One region of the Chryseobacterium gleum genome, then DNA from elsewhere that is predicted to be linked to it. Evidence: riboswitches for the same ligand, from Rfam matches in the RefSeq annotation. Region 1 holds a riboswitch; each other region holds the start of a gene.
What was found. Region 1 has a riboswitch for S-adenosylmethionine ahead of EL165_RS14585 (TonB-dependent receptor plug domain-containing protein). Riboswitches for the same ligand answer to the same signal wherever they lie in the genome.
Positions count from the first base shown of each region.

Region 2: it holds a riboswitch for S-adenosylmethionine, as region 1 does, so the genes downstream of both, EL165_RS17910 (SusC/RagA family TonB-linked outer membrane protein) here and EL165_RS14585 (TonB-dependent receptor plug domain-containing protein) in region 1, are expected to answer to the same signal.
Region 3: it holds a riboswitch for S-adenosylmethionine, as region 1 does, so the genes downstream of both, EL165_RS18695 (alpha/beta fold hydrolase) here and EL165_RS14585 (TonB-dependent receptor plug domain-containing protein) in region 1, are expected to answer to the same signal.

Region 1 is NZ_LR134289.1:3,208,021-3,215,082, reverse strand. Features, by position in the region: gene EL165_RS14595 (HesA/MoeB/ThiF family protein) at 1-44, shown strand, start outside; gene EL165_RS14590 (outer membrane beta-barrel family protein) at 222-2,447, opposite strand; SAM-I-IV-variant riboswitch at 2,567-2,664, shown strand; gene EL165_RS14585 (TonB-dependent receptor plug domain-containing protein) at 2,958-5,702, shown strand; gene EL165_RS14580 (DUF5694 domain-containing protein) at 5,759-6,598, opposite strand; gene EL165_RS14575 (TonB-dependent receptor domain-containing protein) at 6,626-7,062, opposite strand, start outside.
Region 2 is NZ_LR134289.1:3,946,003-3,953,064, forward strand. Features, by position in the region: gene fabD (ACP S-malonyltransferase) at 1-396, shown strand, start outside; gene EL165_RS17895 (GYDIA family GHMP kinase) at 407-1,312, shown strand; gene pckA (phosphoenolpyruvate carboxykinase (ATP)) at 1,440-3,056, shown strand; gene EL165_RS17905 (type II 3-dehydroquinate dehydratase) at 3,225-3,632, opposite strand; SAM riboswitch class I at 3,878-3,973, shown strand; gene EL165_RS17910 (SusC/RagA family TonB-linked outer membrane protein) at 4,057-6,990, shown strand; gene EL165_RS17915 (RagB/SusD family nutrient uptake outer membrane protein) at 7,010-7,062, shown strand, end outside.
Region 3 is NZ_LR134289.1:4,106,558-4,113,619, forward strand. Features, by position in the region: gene EL165_RS18690 (MGH1-like glycoside hydrolase domain-containing protein) at 1-2,334, opposite strand, end outside; SAM riboswitch class I at 2,523-2,630, shown strand; gene EL165_RS18695 (alpha/beta fold hydrolase) at 2,691-3,638, shown strand; gene EL165_RS18700 (ACT domain-containing protein) at 3,635-5,173, shown strand; gene EL165_RS18705 (O-succinylhomoserine sulfhydrylase) at 5,298-6,458, shown strand; gene EL165_RS18710 (homocysteine S-methyltransferase family protein) at 6,496-7,062, shown strand, end outside.

The sequences.
Region 1 (7,062 bases):
TGGTTGATACGCTGGGCTGGAGATTTCAGACGATTGATTTTTGATGTAAATGTAAACACTAATGTCACAAATGGTTTCACAAATAACACGAATTCAATATCAATAGGAACGGGCTTTAGCCCGTTCTTATTTTAATATCTTCCATTGGCTTTAGCCAAAACCTAAAAAAAACAGGTGATAATAATCTTTACCTCCTGTTTTTATTTCTATTGTTTAAAGCATTATTGTGCCTGTTGCATTACGCCTCCGGTATCCTCTTTTTTAGTCTGATTTAAGATATTCGGATCTTCTTTCGCTAATTTATTTCTCGTTGGAATTTTATAATTAATAGAAAGCCCGAAATTTCTTGTGTCATATTTACTGTAGATCATTACCGGATTTCCTGATGGCGGGTTAGAACTTACCTGCATTACCTGTCCGTTGAAAATATCATTGGCAAAAACAGAAAGGGTCAGACGGTTGTTCATAAACTTTTTCGTTAATGTAATATCAAACGAGTTGTTGAATGGCTTCTCTGCCGTAAAGTAGAAATATCCTGCCTTTGGAGTCAGATAACTGTAATTCGCAGTAAGCTTGATGTCTTTAGGTAAAATAATCTGAGTCATGATATTGAAGATCCAGAACCCTTTATTATTCAGATTGTCGATTTCATGTTTCTGATAGCCAGCATATAAGTACATGAAATTAATTTTATCAGGATTGAAATTAAATTTCATGATTTCGCTCAAAGGTTTACTGAAAATCATAAAAGGAACCGGTAATCCCACATTAAAATTATGAATTCTCATATTGGAAATATTCACCTGCTCATTGAAAAGTTTCCTTCCGTCTTTTCGAATGATCTGTGCTACCTGATTGCTTGCTGAACTTACACTGTATCCGATAAACGCATAATCAAAAGCTGATATTTTCAATTCGTAATTATCAAAAATAGTAGGCTGAAGGTTCGGGTTACCGTTTACTTCCGTACTTGGTCCCGAGAATGTGACGTTATTCGGATTCAGGGCAGAAATGCTTGGCAAACTGATTTTCCTGTTGTAATTCGCAGCAATATATACCTGGTTCATCATGTTATACTGAATGCTCGCGTTCGGGAAAAATTTAAATTTGTTGAAAGGAATCAGATCAGCCTCAACCAGTTTTTTATCCTTATCAATATATCTTGTGATCCCGGAAATATCATAGTTTTCAGCACGGGAACCCAATGTGAAATCAAACTTTTTCAGCTTAGCCTGAAACTCTAAATACGTTGAAGCAGTCTGTCTCTGATATTCAAGATTGGTGAGGCCAAAGCTTTCCGTGTTATAATCCTGCTTTTCATACAATCCTCCAAAGCTTACCTTTCCGCCATCAAGAAGCTTGATAGGCTGTGCGTAATCTACTTTAAAGTTAGCAATATTCATCACAGATTTATTGTTCAGAATATCTTTTAATCCATTGGTAGGGCTATCAAGAGGTTCAGTAGGATAGTTTACAAAGGTCCCATCCTGGAAATAATTATCCTGTGAAAACTTGCTGTCTGACCTTGTATACCCAAACTGGAAGTCCAGTTTCTGAGATTTGTCAGCAAAGCGCTTCTGATACGTTACAACAGCTTCCTGTCTAAGGTTATTGGTATGCGCAACATCGGAAGAAGTATAAAAAGCTTCTCTCAAATCCTGCAGATTTCTTTTGAAAGGCAAATCACCATGTCCGTCACTTAAAGTGTAGTTGTCATTATTGTTGTGATAAATATCGTAGTTTAACAATAATCGGTCCTGTCCTAAATCAAAAGTTAACCCGGATTTTGCAAAATATCCGCGTCCATATCTGTTGGTATGACTTGTTAAAAGCTCATCCTGCTGGCCATTCAGCATACTTTCGCGGTAATTCTGCCCAACATTCAGCTGCCATCCGAAATATTTATTTCTTGCATTTAAATTAACGGAATTCGTAGTTCTGCTTCTGTATTTGTCATAATTCGTGAAAGAATAATTTCCTGAATAAGTAGCCGTCAAATATTTATTTGCATTTTTATTGGTAATGATATTCATGATGGCACCTCCGGAAGTTGCCGGAAATTCAGCACCCGGCTGTGTGATCACTTCAATTCTTTCTACAGAATTGGCGGGCATCCCTTCCAGAAAGGAATTCAATTCATTGGAGGTGATGTTCAGAGGTCTTCCGTTAAGGTATACTTCCAGCATTTTTCCCTGATACATCATTCCTGCAATATCGGTAGATACAAGCCCCGGAAGTTTTTTTATTCCTTCCAGAACGTTTCCGTTATTCAGCTGGGGCTGTTCAGAAAAGTCAAAAATAGTACGGTCTGCTTTTTGTTCAACGGCTTTTTTAGTTTTGGTAATGACTACGCCTTCAATTTGCTTTTCCTGAGGTTTATTATTTTTTTCCTGTGAAAAAACAAAAACAGAGCTTAGTAAGGATAAAGCGAAAATTGTTTTTTTCATAATGTTTTTACTGTTATCCGGTTAGACGCAGAAAAAGAGAATTTGTTACGGTAAATGTTTGAAAACCGAAAATTTAGGCTAACTATTTTTTTATTTCCGAAATAATTATATCTTTGCCAAGTAATTATCAAGAATCTCTAGATGGGATAGCAACCTGCAAAAACAAGCAAGGTGCTGCAATCGATAAGCCGGATCTCCCGGAAAAAATGTTTATCATTCTATCATTACTCCCATCTTGAATTTTTGTTTTAAAGATAAAATCAAATGTTTAAAGACAAGGGAAAACACCCAACATCAGTAATTTTTTATTCTTCAGATCATGAGGTAAATCTTCATTACTCTGATATGTTCTCATGCCATTTCTACATGCGCATGTGTTGTTGTTTCTAGTCTTTTCTATTTCTAAAAAATAATACAAACATTTTGAATTCTATGGTAACCTTACAATTTAGGGTTACAGGATTTGTATTGCCAAAAAATAAATTTTATCAACAAAAAGTACACAACAACATGCATAATTTCAAAAAAAGAATCTTTGTTCCTTCTATCGCACTTATTTCCACATTTTACTACGCACAGACGGACACCTTACAATCAAAGAAAATAGATGATGTAGTCATCCTTGGGTCAAGAGGCTCCGGAAGATCATTAACAGAGACGCCTGTTCCGGTAGATATTATTAATATATCAAAAATTTTAAAACAAAGCCCTTCTAACAGTATCAGCCAGGCTTTAAATTATATTGTACCCTCATTCTCATCCACCTCTCATACCGTTAATGACGGAACTGATTTTGTAGATCCTGCGCTGCTGAGAGGATTAGGACCAGATCAGGTTTTGGTGCTGGTAAACGGAAAAAGAAGATATCAGTCTTCACTGGTTAATGTTACCCTTACGCCGGGAAGAGGTTCCGTGGGAACCGACCTTAATGCTATTCCTGCCTTTGCACTGGAGAAAATAGAGGTTCTAAGGGATGGAGCTGCTGCCCAGTATGGTTCTGACGCTATTGCAGGAGTACTAAACCTTGGGCTGAAAAAAAGATTGGGACTTTCCGGGCAGGTATTTTTAGGAGGATATGCTTCTCCTGTCACTAATAATTTCTCCGGAGGAGTAGACGGGCAGACGATTTCTGTAGATCTCAACTACGGAGCTAAAATAGGGAAAACCGGATTCTTTAACATTACCGGTTCTGCCCAATACCGTGATCCTTATTCCAGAGCCGGAGTAAGGGAAGGTGATATCTTCAATGCCTATAATGCCATTAACTACAGGGCATTACAGGATGGAGTTAATATTGATGGCTTATATAAAAATATTACCAATACTCCCAATACTCAGCAGATCATCAATACCATAAAGCAATATGCTACTAAGGTAGATTATTTTGGGAATGATTTTCAAACTCAGATCTCAGGGGCAAACAGTATTTCTGAGCTTCAAAAAATATTGGGTAAAGATTTTACCTCTCAGGAACTTAACTACAGGGGATTGGAGAGAAAAGATTTCAGCCTGAGAGCAGGGCAATCTAAATTACAGTCCGGGCAGCTCTTTTTCAACTCTGAAATTCCTGTTAGTGATGAATGGAAAGTTTATTCATTTGGAGGTTACAGCTATCGTCTTGGAAATGCCGGAGGGTTTTACAGGCTTCCGAACAATGAAAGAAATATCAATGCAGTTACACCCAACGGATATCTTCCGCAGATTGAAGCCACTGTGAATGATTATTCCCTTGCCGCCGGAATTAAAGGAAAATGGGATGGCTGGAATATTGATTTCAGTAATACATTCGGGAAAAACGTCTTTGGTTTTGGTGTTGTCAATACTTTTAATGCTTCGCTTACAGATGCTTCTCCAAGGACTTTTGATGCCGGAGGATCTGAGTTTTCACAAAACACGATTAATTTGGATTTCTCCAAAAAATATGATGTTCTGAAAGGCTTGAATCTAGCATTTGGTGGCGAATACCGACACGAGAATTATAAAGTAAATGCTGGAAAAGAAAATTCTTATGCTTCTTATGATATCTATGGACGTGTAGTAACAGCCAAAACTCCTGAAAATGAAAAAGTAACCGATTTCTTTGGAAATGTAAGACCCGCAGGTGCTCAGGTCTTTCCGGGATTCAGTCCTGAAAATGCAGTTTCCGGTAACAGAAACAGTATTGCAGCTTATGCCGATGCAGAATTGGAAATTACAGACAGATGGCTGTTGGAAGGAGCTGTACGATATGAGAATTATTCAGATTTCGGATCTACATTCAATTATAAGGTGGCAACCAATGTAAAACTGGCTTCCAATCTCAACTGGAGAGGAGCTGTTTCTACGGGGTTCAGAGCTCCTTCACTGGCTCAAATCTATTACAGCTCTACTTCTACGTTGATTCAGCAGGGAAAAACAACACAGGTAGGTACTTTCAGAAATAATTCTGAGGCTGCACAGGCATTAGGGATTCCAAAATTAAAACAGGAAACCTCACAATCCTACAGCACAGGAATTACATGGAAGGTTCCGGCCTTAAACCTGACTTTCACAGCAGATGCTTACTTAATCAAGATTAAAGACAGAGTAGTACTGACTGATCTTTTCTACCGTCCTGATGGTAGTTTTTCTCCCGGCTCAGACCAGGCCGTTCTACAGGATGCTTTTGATCTCGCAAGAGCCAGCGCAGCCAATTTCTTTGCTAATGCTGTAGATTCTCAGACGAAAGGTCTGGATATTACGATTTCCCAGAACTCAAAAATATCATCCGGGGTTTCTTTGGAGAATAACCTGGGAATCAACTTTAATCAAACCAAAAGAATCGGGGATATCCATGCATCTCCTAAACTGGTAAGCCAGATCAATAATTATTTCTCGGAGCCCAACAGAATTTATTTTGAAGAAGCTGTACCCCGTGTAAAAGCTACATTGGGCAATACAGTAAGAGTTTCCAGCTTTACTTTCGTACTGCGTAATTCTTTCTTTGGTAAAGTGACCGATGCAGATGTGGTAGATGCTAACTTTGATGGAGTAACGGGAAGTACAGAGCATTTTGTCCTTAACAGCCGCCTGGTAACAGATCTATCTGTAGGCTATAGTTTTAATAAAAATATTTCAGCAACAGTAGGAAGCAATAATATCTTTAATATTTTGCCTTCTAAAAGCCCTGCTATAAGCTCATTAACAGCAGATAATCAGTTTGTCTATTCCAGACAGGTTTCACAGTATGGTATAGGCGGAAGGTTCTTGTTTGCAAGAATTGAATTCAGTTTCTAATATAAAGACTGACGTTTTGATTAAAAAAGACAGAGGTTCAATCTCTGTCTTTTTATTTATTTCAGTGAAGAAAACTCAGTGAATTCATATTCCGCGGAAGAGGTAAAAAGCTGCCTTAATACCGCTGCATGTCCATTTCCGGCAATCACAAGAATTCTGTCTTCACCGTTGTGAGGAATGTTTTGAATATTACGGAACATTCTCAGATTTCTGCTGTACCAGTAAAGTGCTAGCATATCGGCACCGTCATGTTCTCTTAATTTGAAATCACCGCTTAAATAGGCTCCGTATCCATATTGATGGCTTTCTTTGGAATTCATATAAATAAAAGTATCAAGCAGTGATTTGAAGTTTTTAGGCTCCGAACTCTTGTAAAAGGCAGTAAACTGTTCGGAGATCGGGTCATCACTTCTGAAATCATAATCTTTACTAAGACTTTTAAAAAATGCAGAATCAGTTTTCCCAAAATGTTTTTCAAGATCATCCAGAACAGATTCTGCGTCAATGCTGAACAATTCGTTTATTGTAAGCTCACTGGCTAGCCTCATAGCTAGCTGATAGCGCTCATCTCTTTTGTCACGGTGTTTGCCTTCGCTGTATTCCTTTAGCTTTTGATTGGCGTTCCAGCCTGGCCAGGCTTCTATTGCAATCTTTGTCGGTTTAAATCTTTTGATATACTCTACAAGTTCAGTGACTTCTTTTGCTGTTTTAGGAGAGAGTACATCTACCTGATCTTCCTTATTGATTTTATGAGCATCCAGATTAGGATAATCAAAATGAAAGGTGCCTACCACCAGGACTTTTGTCTTTGGATTTTTAAAATAATCTGAAGGCTTTTTTTGAGCAACTACTGATGTAGAAAGACATACAAGAAGGATATAAATAAAAGTTTTCATGAGTTTATTTTTTTTGTTAGTATTAGATTATTGTGCACGGTTTTTCTCTTCGAAATTTACCGCTCTGTTATTGGATTTGATTTTTTGGTTTCCAAAATTATAAGTGATGCTGAGTGTCATTCTTCTGGCATCCCAGTAGTTGTTGAATGACTGTGTATTATCTGTAAAATACATATCTCCCTTATATCCGGACTGTTTAAAAATATCACTCACCGAAAGATTTACCTGAAGTGCTTTTTCTACAAAGCTCATCTTTATTCCGGCATCAAGGCTTGCTCTGTTCCTTACAGCGGTGTATCCGTCACGGGAAGGAAGATTATGCCAGTAGTTAACAAATAACATGAACGTTTTAGCTTTATTTAATTGAAATGTATTATTGAGTGAATAATAGAACGACTGTCCGTTTTTAGGAACCAGATTGAACCTTGTGATCTGAGTTTCATTATAACTGAACGAAGTTGAAA
Region 2 (7,062 bases), 740 kb from region 1:
GTAATTTCAGGAGAAACACCGGCAGTAGAAGAAGCTTGTGCAAAGTTGAAAGAAGCAGGAGCAAAAAGAGCTTTACTTTTACCGGTAAACGGAGCTTTCCATTCACCATTGATGCAGCCTGCACAGGAAAGACTGGCGGCAGCGATCGAAAAAACCAAATTCAGAAAAGCAACGATTCCTGTATATCAGAATATCACTACGACAGCTGTAACAAATCCTGATGAGATCAAACAAAATCTGATTGATCAGCTTACAGGTCCTGTAAAATGGACACAATCTGTTCAGAATATGATTAAAGACGGTGCGTCTAACTTCGTAGAAGTAGGGCCAGGGAAAACCCTTCAGGGATTAATCAAGAAAATTGACGGATCAGTAGAAGCAACTTCTGCAATCTAATAAAAAATATATGAACGCGATATTTTCACCGGGCAAGCTTATGCTTACTTCAGAATATTTCGCAATTGATGGAGCTCTTGTCTTAGCGGTACCTACCAGGCTGGGACAAGAGTTTTTCTTTGAAGAAAAAGAAGATGGAAAATCTCTTATTCTTTGGGAAGCTTATCATCAGAATACATTATGGCTAAAAGCTGTCATTGATTATCAAACATGGCAGATTCTGGAAACCAATATTCCATCAAGCGCTGAATTTATTACGAAAACATTGAAGAATGTTCAGCAGCTTTCCCATACTAAATTCAAAACTAACTTTACTTACCATTTAAAAACCAACCTTCAATTTCCCGCAGACTATGGTTTGGGAAGCAGTTCTACCCTGATGACCAATCTTGCGGAATGGGCGGAGATTGATCCTTTTTATCTGAATACGATAAGCCTGGGAGGAAGTGGATATGATATTGCGGTTGCAAAAGAAAAATCTGCAGTTCTTTTCCAAAGTAAACCTGAGATTAAATATGAAAAGGTAAACTTTAATCCTTCTTTTAAAAATGAACTGATTTTTATCCACTTAAATCAGAAACAGGACAGCCGGGAAGGAATCAGTTTTTACAAATCAAAAAAGAAGTCTCCGGAACTGGTAAATGAATTTTCGGAAATCACAAAGAAAATAATGTTATGCAATGAATTGGAAACTTTTTCCGAATTAATGATGATTCATGAGCGAAAAATAGCGGATTTTCTTGAAATTCTCACAGTTAAAGAGAGATTGTTCTCAGATTGTCCTTCATTTGTCAAAAGTTTAGGCGCATGGGGCGGAGATTTTGTGATGAGTGCCAAATTTGGGGACTATAAGAACTATTTTTGGGAGAAAGGTTTTCCTGCTGTTTTTGAATGGTCTGAAATAATTAGTTCATAATCAGTAATTTACAAAACCGTTTTTTTGTTTGCCATTCTGACTTATATCAGTATATTTAAACCACCTTTAACAAATAATTAATATTATTTTTGTTGAAAGCAATAAAGAAATAGAAAATATAAGTAAAATGAAAAACACTAAAATCATCCAGGATTTAGAGAAATTAGGGATTAAAGGAAACTATGAAGTAGTGTATAATCCTTCTTATGAAGAATTATATCAGGCTGAAGTTTCTCCTGAAAATCAGGGGTTTGAGAAAGCTGAGCTTACAGAATCAGGCGCAGTATCAGTAAAAACAGGAATTTTCACAGGTCGTTCACCTAAAGACAGATATATTGTTCAGGATGATGTTACAAGAGATACTATTTTCTGGGATGGTAAAGTAAATTTACCTACAACCGCGGAAATTTTCGGGTCTTGTAAAGAACTAGTGATGAATCAGCTTTCCGAAGCTAAGAAAATTTATGTTGTAGATGCTTTCTGTGGTACGAATGCAGATACACGACTTAAGGTAAGATTTATTGTTGAAGTAGCATGGCAGGCGCATTTTGTTACCAACATGTTCATCCGTCCTTCTCACTATGAGCTTGAAAACTTCGGTGAGCCGGATTTCACAGTAATCAACGGGTCAAAAACTACCAACCCGAACTGGGAAGCTCAGGGATTAAATTCTGAGAACTTCATCATGTTCAACCTTACTGAAAAACTACAGATCATCGGAGGTACATGGTATGGAGGTGAGATGAAAAAAGGGATGTTCGCAATGATGAACTACTATCTTCCATTAAAGGGTATGGCTTCAATGCACTGTTCCGCTAACGTAGGGGAAAAAGGTGATGTAGCTTTATTCTTTGGTCTTTCAGGAACTGGTAAAACAACTTTATCAGCAGATCCTAAGAGATATCTTATCGGTGATGACGAGCACGGATGGGATAACAACGGAGTATTCAACTATGAGGGCGGATGCTACGCTAAAGTTATCGACTTATCTGCAGAAAAGGAACCGGATATTTTCGCTGCCATCAAGAGAGATGCGCTTCTTGAAAATGTTGTGGTGAACAATGGAGTAGCAGATTATACAGACGGATCAATTACTGAAAATACAAGAGTTTCCTATCCAATCTATCATATCAACAAAATTGTATTACCTTCTAAAGCAGGTCACGCTAAGAAGATTGTTTACCTTTCAGCAGATGCATTCGGAGTACTTCCTCCGGTTTCTATTCTGAATGAAGATCAGGCTCAATACCACTTCCTTTGCGGATATACTTCCAAATTAGCCGGAACAGAAAGAGGAATTACAGAACCAGAACCATCTTTCTCTCCTGCATTTGGCGAAGCATTCCTTACATTGCACCCAACAATGTATTCTAAAACATTGATCGGTAAAATGAAAGAACACGGAGCTAAAGCTTATTTGGTAAATACAGGTTGGAATGGTACCGGAAAGAGAATTTCTCTGAAAGATACGAGAGCAATTATCGATTCAATCATCGACGGTTCTATTGACAATGCTCCTAAGACTCAGGTTCCGATCATGAACCTTGAAATTCCTACTGAATTGCCAAATGTTTCTGCAGGAATCTTAGATCCAAGAGATACGTATGAAAATGCTTCAGAATGGGAAGAGAAAGCAAAAGATCTTGCTTCAAGATATATCAAGAACTTTGAGCAGTACTGTGATACTGAAGAAGGAAAGAAATTAGTTGCTTCAGGACCTCAATTGCAGGAACAGACTATCTAATAGTTACCAATCAACATACAAAAAGCCTCATCATTGATGAGGCTTTTTATTTTTTAGTAATAGGAGTATTTTATTGAAATAAATTTGATTCTTTATTCATAAATTATTCTCCTGTATGCATAATTATCTATGAGAATCAGTGCGATCTGTGGGAATATAAGCGAAAAATCACTTCAAGCTTAATAAAGCTAGTCTATATCCATCCATCCCAAAACCAGATAAAACAGCATCCGTATTAGCTGCTGTTACAGATTTTTGCCTGAATTCTTCTCTTTGATAGATATTGCTGATATGAACTTCAATCTTGGGTTTACGAATATTCTTTAAACAATCCGCAATCGCATAAGAATAATGGGTATAAGCTCCCGGATTAATAATTATAGCATCAAAATCATCTTCCTGAAGTCTGTTGATAAGTTCCCCTTCAATATTGGACTGATAATATTTTAATTCGTGAGAGTGAAATTCGGTTTTTAAAATTTCCAAATAACTCTCCATAGAAATGCTTCCATAGATTTCCGGCTCTCTGGTACCTAAAAGGTTAAGATTTGGTCCGTTTATAATTAAAACTTTCATACTATAAAATTAAAAAGTTTTTCCAATAAAATCACATAGAAATTAAACTGTGCTGAATTTTTACATTATTGAATTATTAATAATGATATTTGTCATGTTTGAAAATAGTGTAACTGCTATAACTCCTTACTGTAATGGGTTTTATTAAAATTTTATGTTAATTATTAAAAATTTATCATTAAATATTAATCAGTCTACTTGTTTTGTAGACTAAAAGTTTTTAGCTTTGCAACCATATTTCGATCGGCTTATAAAGAAAGATGGAGGGAACTGACCCCGTGAAATCTTAACAACCTACCCGTGCAAGGTGTTACATTCAGCCTTTTATGGAAAAATAAGCATTTGGTTTATCGTATTTATTGATGCCCTTTGCTGACTTTTCTGCAAAGGGTGAAATTTTAATATATGATAAATAAAATTGATTATGATTAGCAAAAATTTATTCAATTCTAAAATATGGATACCACCGGTAGCTGCATTTTTTTTGGGAGTGGCTAATGTAAATGCGCAGAATTCAAAACCCAAAAAAGACAGTCTTCACGAAAAGGAGCTTGATGAAGTGGTAGTGGTAGCCTATGGAAAAGCGAAAAGAAACAGCTATACCGGTTCTGTGGCGACAATTTCCAGTGATAAGATCAATAACAGGCCTGTTACCAACATTACCAAAGCATTGGAAGGACAGGTAGCGGGTATTCAGACGACAAGTGCATCAGGTCAGCCGGGTGCGGTTTCTACCATCAGAATTAGAGGAATTGGTTCAATAAGTGCTTCCAGCGATCCATTGTATGTAGTGGATGGAATTCCTTTTGATGGTAACCTGAACTCTATCAGTCCAAGCGACATCGAATCTATCAGTGTTTTGAAAGATGCAACGGCAAGTGCACTCTATGGTTCAAGAGGAGCAAACGGGATTATTATCATTACCACAAAATCAGGGAAAAAAGGAGAAGCAAAAGTTAATTTTAATATCAGCCAGGGTTTCTCCGGAAGAGCAGTGAAAGATTACGAGCAGGTCAATACCGATCAGTACTTTCAATTATATTGGGAGGCGTTGAGAAATGGATATCAGTCCGGAAAAGTTTCTTCCCAGCAGGCAGCTCAGATGGCTACAGATAATCTTGTTTCTACCCTTGGAATCAACCCATATGGAACAGCTTATCCAAAACCTGTAGGAACAGATGGAAAGTTATTAGCTGGTGCTTCACCACTCTGGAATGATGACTGGAGAGATATTTTACAGAGAGTAGCATCAAGAAATCAGGTGGATCTTGATATCAGCGGGGGAAGTGAGAAAAGCAATTACTTCTTTTCCCTTGGTTATCTGGATGATAAAGGTATGGCTATTGAATCTGGCTTTAAAAGATATAATACCAGGCTGAAAATTAATTCTGAAGTTAAGAAATGGTTGAATGTTGGAGTAAACTTAAGTTATACCAACAGCATTCAGCAGGCACCTACTTCTTCAGATTCCAAGGCGAGCAATATCATCAATGCGGCAAGGTTTATTCCTTCATTCTATCCTTATTATGAAAGGAATGCAGATGGAACTTACGTTTTGGGTGCTGATGGAAATCCGGTTTATGATTTTGGAAAATACAGGCCTACCAATGCTTTACAGAATCAAAATGCCGCTGCAACCCTTCCATTAGATAAAAACGAAAATAAAGAAGATAACTTTTCAGGAAAGGGATTCATGGAATTTACTTTCTTACCGGAATTAAAATTCAAGACAAGCTTTTCTGTTGACCTTGTGAATTATAACGGACATTATTATTCAAATCCATTACTTGGTCAGGGAGCAGAAATTGGAGGTTCGGTAACGAAAACAAATACCAGAACGCTTTCGTATACAACCAGTAATATTCTGACGTATGATAAAAAGTTTGGAAAACACCACATTAATGCGTTAGCAGGACATGAATTCTATAAATACGATTATCAGACAATTTCCGGAACAAGAAGCCAGTTTTCACTGCCTTATTATTATGAGCCGGATGCTGCCTCACTGCTGGGAAGTTTCAGTGGAAACAGCAATAAATTAAGTTTGTTGAGTTTCCTGGGAAAAGTAGAGTATGACTACAATAATACTTACTTCTTATCTGCATCAGGAAGAGCAGACAGTTCTTCAAGATTTGCAAAAGATAACAGGTGGGGAAGATTCTGGTCAGTTGGAGGTTCATGGAAAATATCCAATGAAGAATTCATCAAAAGCTTAAATGTTTTCAATCAGTTGACATTACGTGCCAGCTATGGGGGGCAGGGGAATGATAAATTACTTCGTCCAAATGGTCAGCCACTTTATTATGCTTATCAGGAGTTGTACAGGTTTATCAGTCTTGGTGGAGAACCGGGAACAACCCTGGAAAAAACGTATACCAATAATGTGAAGTGGGAAACCAACCTTAATTTAAATGTGGGATTGGAATTCGCAATTCTAAATAACAGAGTTAAAGGAAATATTGAATATTTTAAAAGGAAAAGTCAGGATCTTCTGTTTAATATGCCGGTGGCTCCATCGTTGGGAATCAGTGATTATCCAGCCAATATCGGAACGATTCAGAATACAGGGTTTGAATTTTCATTATTCACAACACCGGTTAAAAATGATGATTTCCAGTGGAATGTGGATGTGAATCTAAGTACTTTAAACAATAAAGTAACCAAACTTCCCGGAGGTTCTTTGGTAGTAGGAACTAAGTTACTGACAGTGGGAGGTTCAGTATATGATTTCTTTATTCCGGAATGGGCAGGAGTAGATCCAAGCAACGGAAAGCCTTTGTGGAAAACGGTGACTACCGATGCCAGCGGAAACTCAGTAGAAGGAACGACTTCAGAATATTCAAAAGCTACAAAATTGCTGCAGGGTTCCGCATTGCCTAAACTGACAGGAGGAATCAGTACCAGTATTACTTATAAGAATTTTGATTTTTCAGGATTATTGACATTCAAAATCGGAGGTAAAATTCTGGATACCGATTATACTTCCATCATGCATAACGGAAGTGCCGGAGGACGCGCATGGAGTTCGGAAATATTGAACAGATGGACGCCTGATAATCCTAATACGGATGTTCCTGCATTAAGTACAACAACGAATAACTGGACATCAACGTCTTCAAGATTCCTGTATTCCGGTACGTATGCAAGACTGAAAAATGTGAGTTTAGGATATACACTTCCTGAGGATTATTTTGAGAAAATAGGACTTAAAAAATTCAGAATATATATTCAGGCGGAAAACCTTCTGACTTTCTATAAACATACGGGGATGGATCCTGAACAGGCTTTGGACGGAACAACATATTACAGATATCCTGCAATGAGAACGATCACTTTTGGTCTTCAGGCAACGCTTTAACCTTTTTAAAATTGAAATAATGAAAAAAATAAAATACATATCGTTTGCAATCATTGGATTTTTGTCACTGGC
Region 3 (7,062 bases), 900 kb from region 1:
ACTGTTTCCATAATAATAATGGAATCGCTGCAGACTTTCAACAATCAGGAAGTTGATAGGAAACCAGATGGGGCCACGCCAGTTGCTGTTTCCGCCGAACATACGGCTGTCACTTTCTGCCGGAGTATAATAGACCATGTTTTCCGTTCCATGCACAGAAAATACAAACGGATTTTCTTCGTATACCTTAGACATGGCACGGATTCCGTAAGTACTTAAAAATTCTTTTTCGTCAAGCATTCTGGTCAGAACTTTGGTCAGTCTGTTCTTGCGGAGGATGCTCATCAGATGTTTTCTTCCATGTCCTTCCTCATCCCAATGAGAAACAAGCTTGGTAAGCTCCGGCTTATTTTTTAAGATCCATTCCATTCTGCTTCTGAAATTCGGCATCTTTTCCAGTAAGCGGTGGTCTACAATCTCAACGGCAAACATTGGAATCAAACCAACAATACTTCTTAACCTCAAAGAAACGCTGTCTCCGTTTCCAAGCTGCAATACATCATAAAAGAATCCGTCTTCCTCATTCCACAGACCTTTCGTTCCTTCACCCAGATTTTCCATAGCTTCAGCGATGTAAAGATAATGTTCAAAGAACTTGATCGCCATATCTTCATACACCTGGTAATACTGGGCAAGTTCCATCGCAATACGCATCATATTCAATGCATACATGGCCATCCAGCTGGTTCCGTCTGCCTGTTCAAGATGCTGGCCGTCCTTCAAAACCATATTTCGGTCAAAAGCTCCAATATTATCGAGACCAAGGAAACCTCCGCCAAAAATATTTTTACCGTTTTTATCCTTTCGGTTCACCCACCATGTAAAATTAAGCAGCAGTTTCTGGAAAACTTTTTCTAAGAATAATAAATCCGGTTTTCCGTTGTTCTTTTCATCTATCTTAAAAACACGGAAGCATGACCATGCATGCACGGGTGGATTCACGTCACTCATATTCCATTCATAAGCGGGAAGCTGGCCGTTAGGGTGCATATACCATTCTTTCGTAAGTAATAACAGCTGTCCTTTCGCAAACTCTGCATCGATGATGGAAAATGGAACGCAGTGAAATGCAAGATCCCATGTGGCATACCACGGATATTCCCATTTGTCGGGCATAGAAATAATATCTTTATTATGAAGATGATTCCATTCCGTATTTCTTACATATTCACTGAAGTTTCTTGGCGCTTCAAAGTTCGGATCACCTTTCAGCCATTTCCCGATATTATAATGATAGAACTGTTTGTTCCAGAGAAGTCCGGCAAATGCCTGTCGCTGCACATTTCTTTCATCTTCATTCACGGTATCACTCTGAATTTCCTGATAAAACTCTTCAGCTTCGGCCTTTCGGGTATTGAAAATTTCATCAAATTTTTCAAAAGGTTCATCGTTTTCTTCAGGACATAATCTGAATTCAAAAACTTTTGATTCACCTGCTGCTATAACTTCATCTATAAGAAAAGAAGCTTTGGTTCCTCTTTTTTCAGGATTTACAGTATCTCGGCCGTGAATTATAAAATCATTGATTCCGTCTTTAAAATAAGTATTCTCTGTTTTAGGAGTACCGTAAAGTTTTGGAGTATTTGTTTCGTTTTCACAGAATACACTTTGTGCATTTGTATTTCTGGAATACAGTTTTTTAATTGAAATACTGTCGTGGCCAATGGTAATACTTCCATCCTGAGAAGCACTCAGCTCTGCCTTGTAGGTATTATATCCCCATTTCCAGTTGTTTCTGAACCATGCAGTAGGAGCCACCACGATAGGAGCTTCATGCTGGCTTCGGTTGCAGACTGTCACTCTGGCCAGAATATCATTATGATCTGCCTTACAGTATTCAATGAAAATATCGAAATACTCATCGTTATCAAAAATCCCGGTATCGAAAAGCTCATATTCAGGTTCCTTTTTGCTGCGTTTTCCATTCTCACTAAGAATATCATCATACGGAAACTCATTGATCGGATATTTATATACCATCTTCATATAGCTATGAGTAGGTGTATTATCCAGATAATAAAAGATTTCTTTGATATCTTCTCCATGATTTCCCTGAGGATTGCTCAATCCGAAGAACCTTTCTTTTACCATTTTATCTTTTTTGTTCCAGAATGAAAAAGCAAAACATAAAAGCTGCTTTACATCAGAAATTCCGGCAATACCTTCTTCGCCCCAGCGGTAAGCATAGCTTTCTGCATTATTATGATTGGTAAAATTCCAGGCATTCCCGTTCGGGCTATAATCTTCGCGTACATTTCCCCACTGCCGGTTGCTTACATAAGGTCCCCAGTTTTTCCATTTGGTATCTTGTAATCTTTCTTTTTCGGCGGTCATATGTCAACATTTTTCCACACGAAGTTAGTTTTTTTGCAAAGTAATTCCAATTTTTTTCATCTGAATAATTATTAATATGACCTTGAAACGCCTGTATTTAAGGGCTCTTTTAAATATTAAAATAATTTTTTTTTGAATTTAAAAGAAAAGAACTACCTTTGCACCATTCGTTCATTCAAATATTGAAAATGTTATCAAGAAAGGTTGAGGGATTAGACCCTGTGAAACCTTAGCAACCCTTTGCGCAAGTAAAGAAGGTGCTACGTTCTACCAAAATAATTTTGGACAGATAACTTACTGAAGTTCTTTTCAGCCATTTCCTGTGGCATTTTCAATTGTATTTAAATATAATAGAATTGAAAACAGAACTAAACTATATTAATCTTACGTATCAAACAAATTCCCAAAAGGAATACCATATCCCGCTAAGCTATCAGCTTTTTGGGAAAGATCTGTTTACAGCACCTGTCATTTTAATCAATCACGCTCTTACCGGAAACTCGAATGTATCCGGAGATAAAGGCTGGTGGAAGCAGCTGGTAGGAGAAAATCAGATTGTTGATACCGATCAATACACAGTTCTGTGTTTCAACATACCCGGAAACGGTTATGACAATTTTTTAATTGAAGACTATGAAGACTTTACCCCTTCAGATATCGCTGCGATATTCCTGAAAGGGCTTGAAACTTTGCAGATCAAAAAACTATATGCCATTATCGGAGGCTCTCTGGGAGGAGGAATTGCCTGGGAAATGCTTGCCCAGCAGCCGGATCTTGCAGAGATATTTATTCCCATTGCCTGCGATTACAGAACACACGATTGGCTTCATGCGCAATGTCTGGTTCAGAAATTCTTGTTAAATGATAAAGAAGAACCATTACAAAAGCGAGAATTCATGCCATGTTGTGTTATAGAACTCCACAGTCGCTCAATGACAGATTTCAAAACCAATATAACCAGGAAAAAACAACGCCTGGAATCAGAAGACTGGCTGATTTATCATGGTAATGCTCTAAACGAAAGGTTTAGTTTAAAAGCTTATAAATTGATGAATCATCTCCTGATGAATATAAATGCTGATGAAACAGTACTGGAGAATATACAGGCACGAATGCGCATGATCTCCGTAGATTCAGACTTATTTTTCCCGGCTTCTGAAATCCGGATGTGTTTTGAAAACTTAAAAGAGAAAAATAAGGATGTTTCTTATCACGAGATCCAATCTATACACGGGCATGATGCCTTCCTAATGGAATATCAACAATTAAATAATATCATAAAAAACATTTTACAGGAAAAATGAAAAATGCTAACGAAATAAAATTTTTGAAGAACAGATCAATCGTCAAATTTGAAGGAGAAGATTTCTTAGGAGAAATCGGGATTGACGGACGAATTTTTAAAGCGCTTACCTTAGCGCGTATCAGTGTAGGAGTAATCTCTCAACAAGCGGTAGAAAACGGAATTTCCATTTTGGTTCATGAAAACGATGCAGAGAAAGCAGTCGCTTGTCTTATCGATGAATTTGAGGCGGAAAGAAAGTCAGGAAAAGTTTCCCAGATCTATAGTATCAATAATGTTTCCGTGATTGGCTTTGTAGCAGAAGATTTCAATAAAGTCTTTGCTGAGCTGGCAAGAAATAATGTTTTCCCGTTACTTTTAAATCAGGTGGCAGGAGAAAACAGAGTCAATATCGTAGTGACCTCTTCGCAGGATGAGAAAACAAGAAATATCATAGAATCTGAAATTTTTAAAAAACCAAAGACAGTTCATCTGGCAATCATTGGTCACGGAAACGTAGGAAAAACCCTGATAGAGCAGGTACTTGAATCTGCACAAGAAATTAAAAAACGTAAAAAAATAGACCTTAAAGTAGTTGCTGTAGCCAACTCAAAGAAAATTGCCTTCAATAAAAAAGGGTTTGATGCCAATTGGGGAGATGAGGTTTTAACAGCAGAGAGACCGTCAAATGTTGAAGAACTGATCAACTTTTCCAACGAAAATCAACTGGAAAATCTGATTGTTGTGGATAACACGGCAAGCAAGGATTTTGTTAAAAACTATCATGCCCTGGCAGAAAACGGATTTGATCTCGTTTCTTCCAATAAAATTTTCAATACCCTTCCAATAGAAGAGTACAGAAAACTAAGATATACGTTGAACAAAAATAACAGACGTTATCTGTATGAAACCAATGTTGGCGCTGGATTACCGTTAATTGACACCATCAAATTATTGCACCTTTCAGGAGAGAACATCACCAGAATCAAAGGAGTATTCTCCGGAACATTAAGCTATGTTTTCAACAATTTTTCTTTGAGGGACGATAAATTTTCAACCATCATCAATGAAGCTCTGGAAAAAGGATATACAGAACCGGATCCGAGAGAAGATCTGTCAGGAAATGATGTGGCAAGAAAATTACTGATCCTCGCCAGAGAATTGGATCTGATCAATGAATTCGAAGATATCAGTATTCAGAATCTTGTTCCGGAAAGCTTACTTGAGGTTTCAAAATCAGAATTCCTTTCCAGACTTGAAGAGCTGGATGAAGAATATCAGAAAATAAAAGAAAACCAGGAGCCTGGACATGTGCTGAGATATGTAGGCGATTTACATGGCGATTTACAGAAAGATAAAGGTGAACTGGATGTAAAACTGATTTCTGTACCTGCAACTTCTGCATTAGGGCAGCTGAAAGGTTCAGATTCAATTTTTGAAATCTATACAGAAAGTTACGGAGAAAATCCGATCGTTATTATGGGAGCCGGAGCCGGAGCACAGGTAACAGCCAGAGGGGTATTTGGAGATATTTTAAGAGTAAGTGAAACTAAATAATAATGTAACAATCTACCAATCTAGCAGTGTAACAATTACTGCAATTGCTATTCTGAACATAGCGAAGAACCTTATTGGTAAACTGTTACATTGATACACTGTTAAATTGACAAATTAAAACTATATGGAAAATTTTGAAACATCAGCAATAAGAACCCAGACTGAAAGAACCCAGTTTGATGAACATTCTACGCCATTATATCTAACCTCCAGCTTTATATTTCAGGATGCGGAAGATATGAGAGCAAGCTTTGCAGAAGAAAAACCTAAAAATTTATACAGCCGTTTTTCCAATCCTAATGTAACAGAATTTACAGATAAGATTGCTAAAATGGAAGGTGCAGAAGCAGGATATGCATTTGCGACAGGAATGGCAGCCATCTATTCTACATTTGCAGCTTTGTTAAATGCTGGGGATCATATCGTAAGCTGCCAGTCGGTTTTCGGGTCTACACATACTTTGTTTACCAAATATTTCCCGAAATGGAATATTGAAACCTCTTATTTCAAAGCAGAAGATGCAGTGAATGTTGAACAATATATCAAACCTAATACAAAGATCTTATACCTTGAAACTCCTACCAATCCGGCAATTGAAATCCTGGATCTTGAGTTTTTCGGTCAGATCGCCAAAAAGCATAATCTTATATTTATTGTAGATAACTGTTTTGCAACACCTTATCTTCAGCAGCCCATCAGATATGGTGCAGATATTGTTGTACATTCAGCAACAAAGCTGATTGACGGACAGGGAAGAGTACTAGGAGGAATAGCCGTAGGAAAAGAAGATCTGATCAGAGAAATCTATCTTTTTGCAAGAAATACAGGACCTGCATTGTCTCCTTTTAATGCCTGGGTATTATCAAAAAGTTTAGAAACATTGGCAATCCGCGTAGAAAAACACTGCGAGAATGCATTGAAGGTAGCAGAGTTCTTAGAAAACCATCCGAATGTAGAGTTAGTAAAATACCCATTTCTTAAATCCCATCCAAGCTATGAAGTAGCCAAAAGACAAATGAAACTTGGTGGAAACATCGTAGCCTTTGAAATAAAAGGTGGAATAGAAGGAGGAAGAAACTTTTTAGATAAGATACAAATGTGTTCACTGTCTGCCAATTTAGGTGATACAAGAACGATCGTTACGCATCCGGCTTCTACAACGCATTCCAAATTATCAGATGAAGAAAGGAATGAAGTAGGTATTACAGCAGGATTAGTACGTTGCTCTGTAGGGTTGGAAAATGTAGAGGATATCATTGCGGACCTTAAGCAGGCGTTGGATTAATTCAAACAATTACTGGCTTTACTCAAAATAGATAAAAATGAAAAATTCAGAACAATTATATAAAGCTCTATCCGAAAGAATTTTAATTCTTGACGGTGCTATGGGAACGATGCTTCAGAGGTATAAGTTTGAAGAAGAAGATTACCGTGGAGAGCGTTTCAAAGATTGGGAACATCCAGTAAAAGGAAACAATGACCTGCTTTCTCTGACACAGCCTCAGGCCATTGAGGAAGTTCATAAGAAATATCTTGAAGCAGGGGCAGACATTATTGAGACCAATACGTTTTCAGGAACTACCATTGCGATGGCAGATTATCATATGGAAGATCTGGTATATGAACTGAACTATGAGTCGGCAAAAATTGCCAGAAAAGCCTGTGATGAATACACAGCAAAAAATCCTGACAAACCGAGATTTGTGGCAGGATCTATAGGACCTACGAACAGAACAGCAAGTTTAAGTCCTGATGTTAATGATCCCGGATACAGAGCTATTACTTTTGAAGAATTAAGAGTAGCATACAAACAGCAATGTGAAGCATTACTGGATGGAGGTTCAGATATCCTTCTGGTAGAAACCATCTTTGATACCTTGAATGCAAAA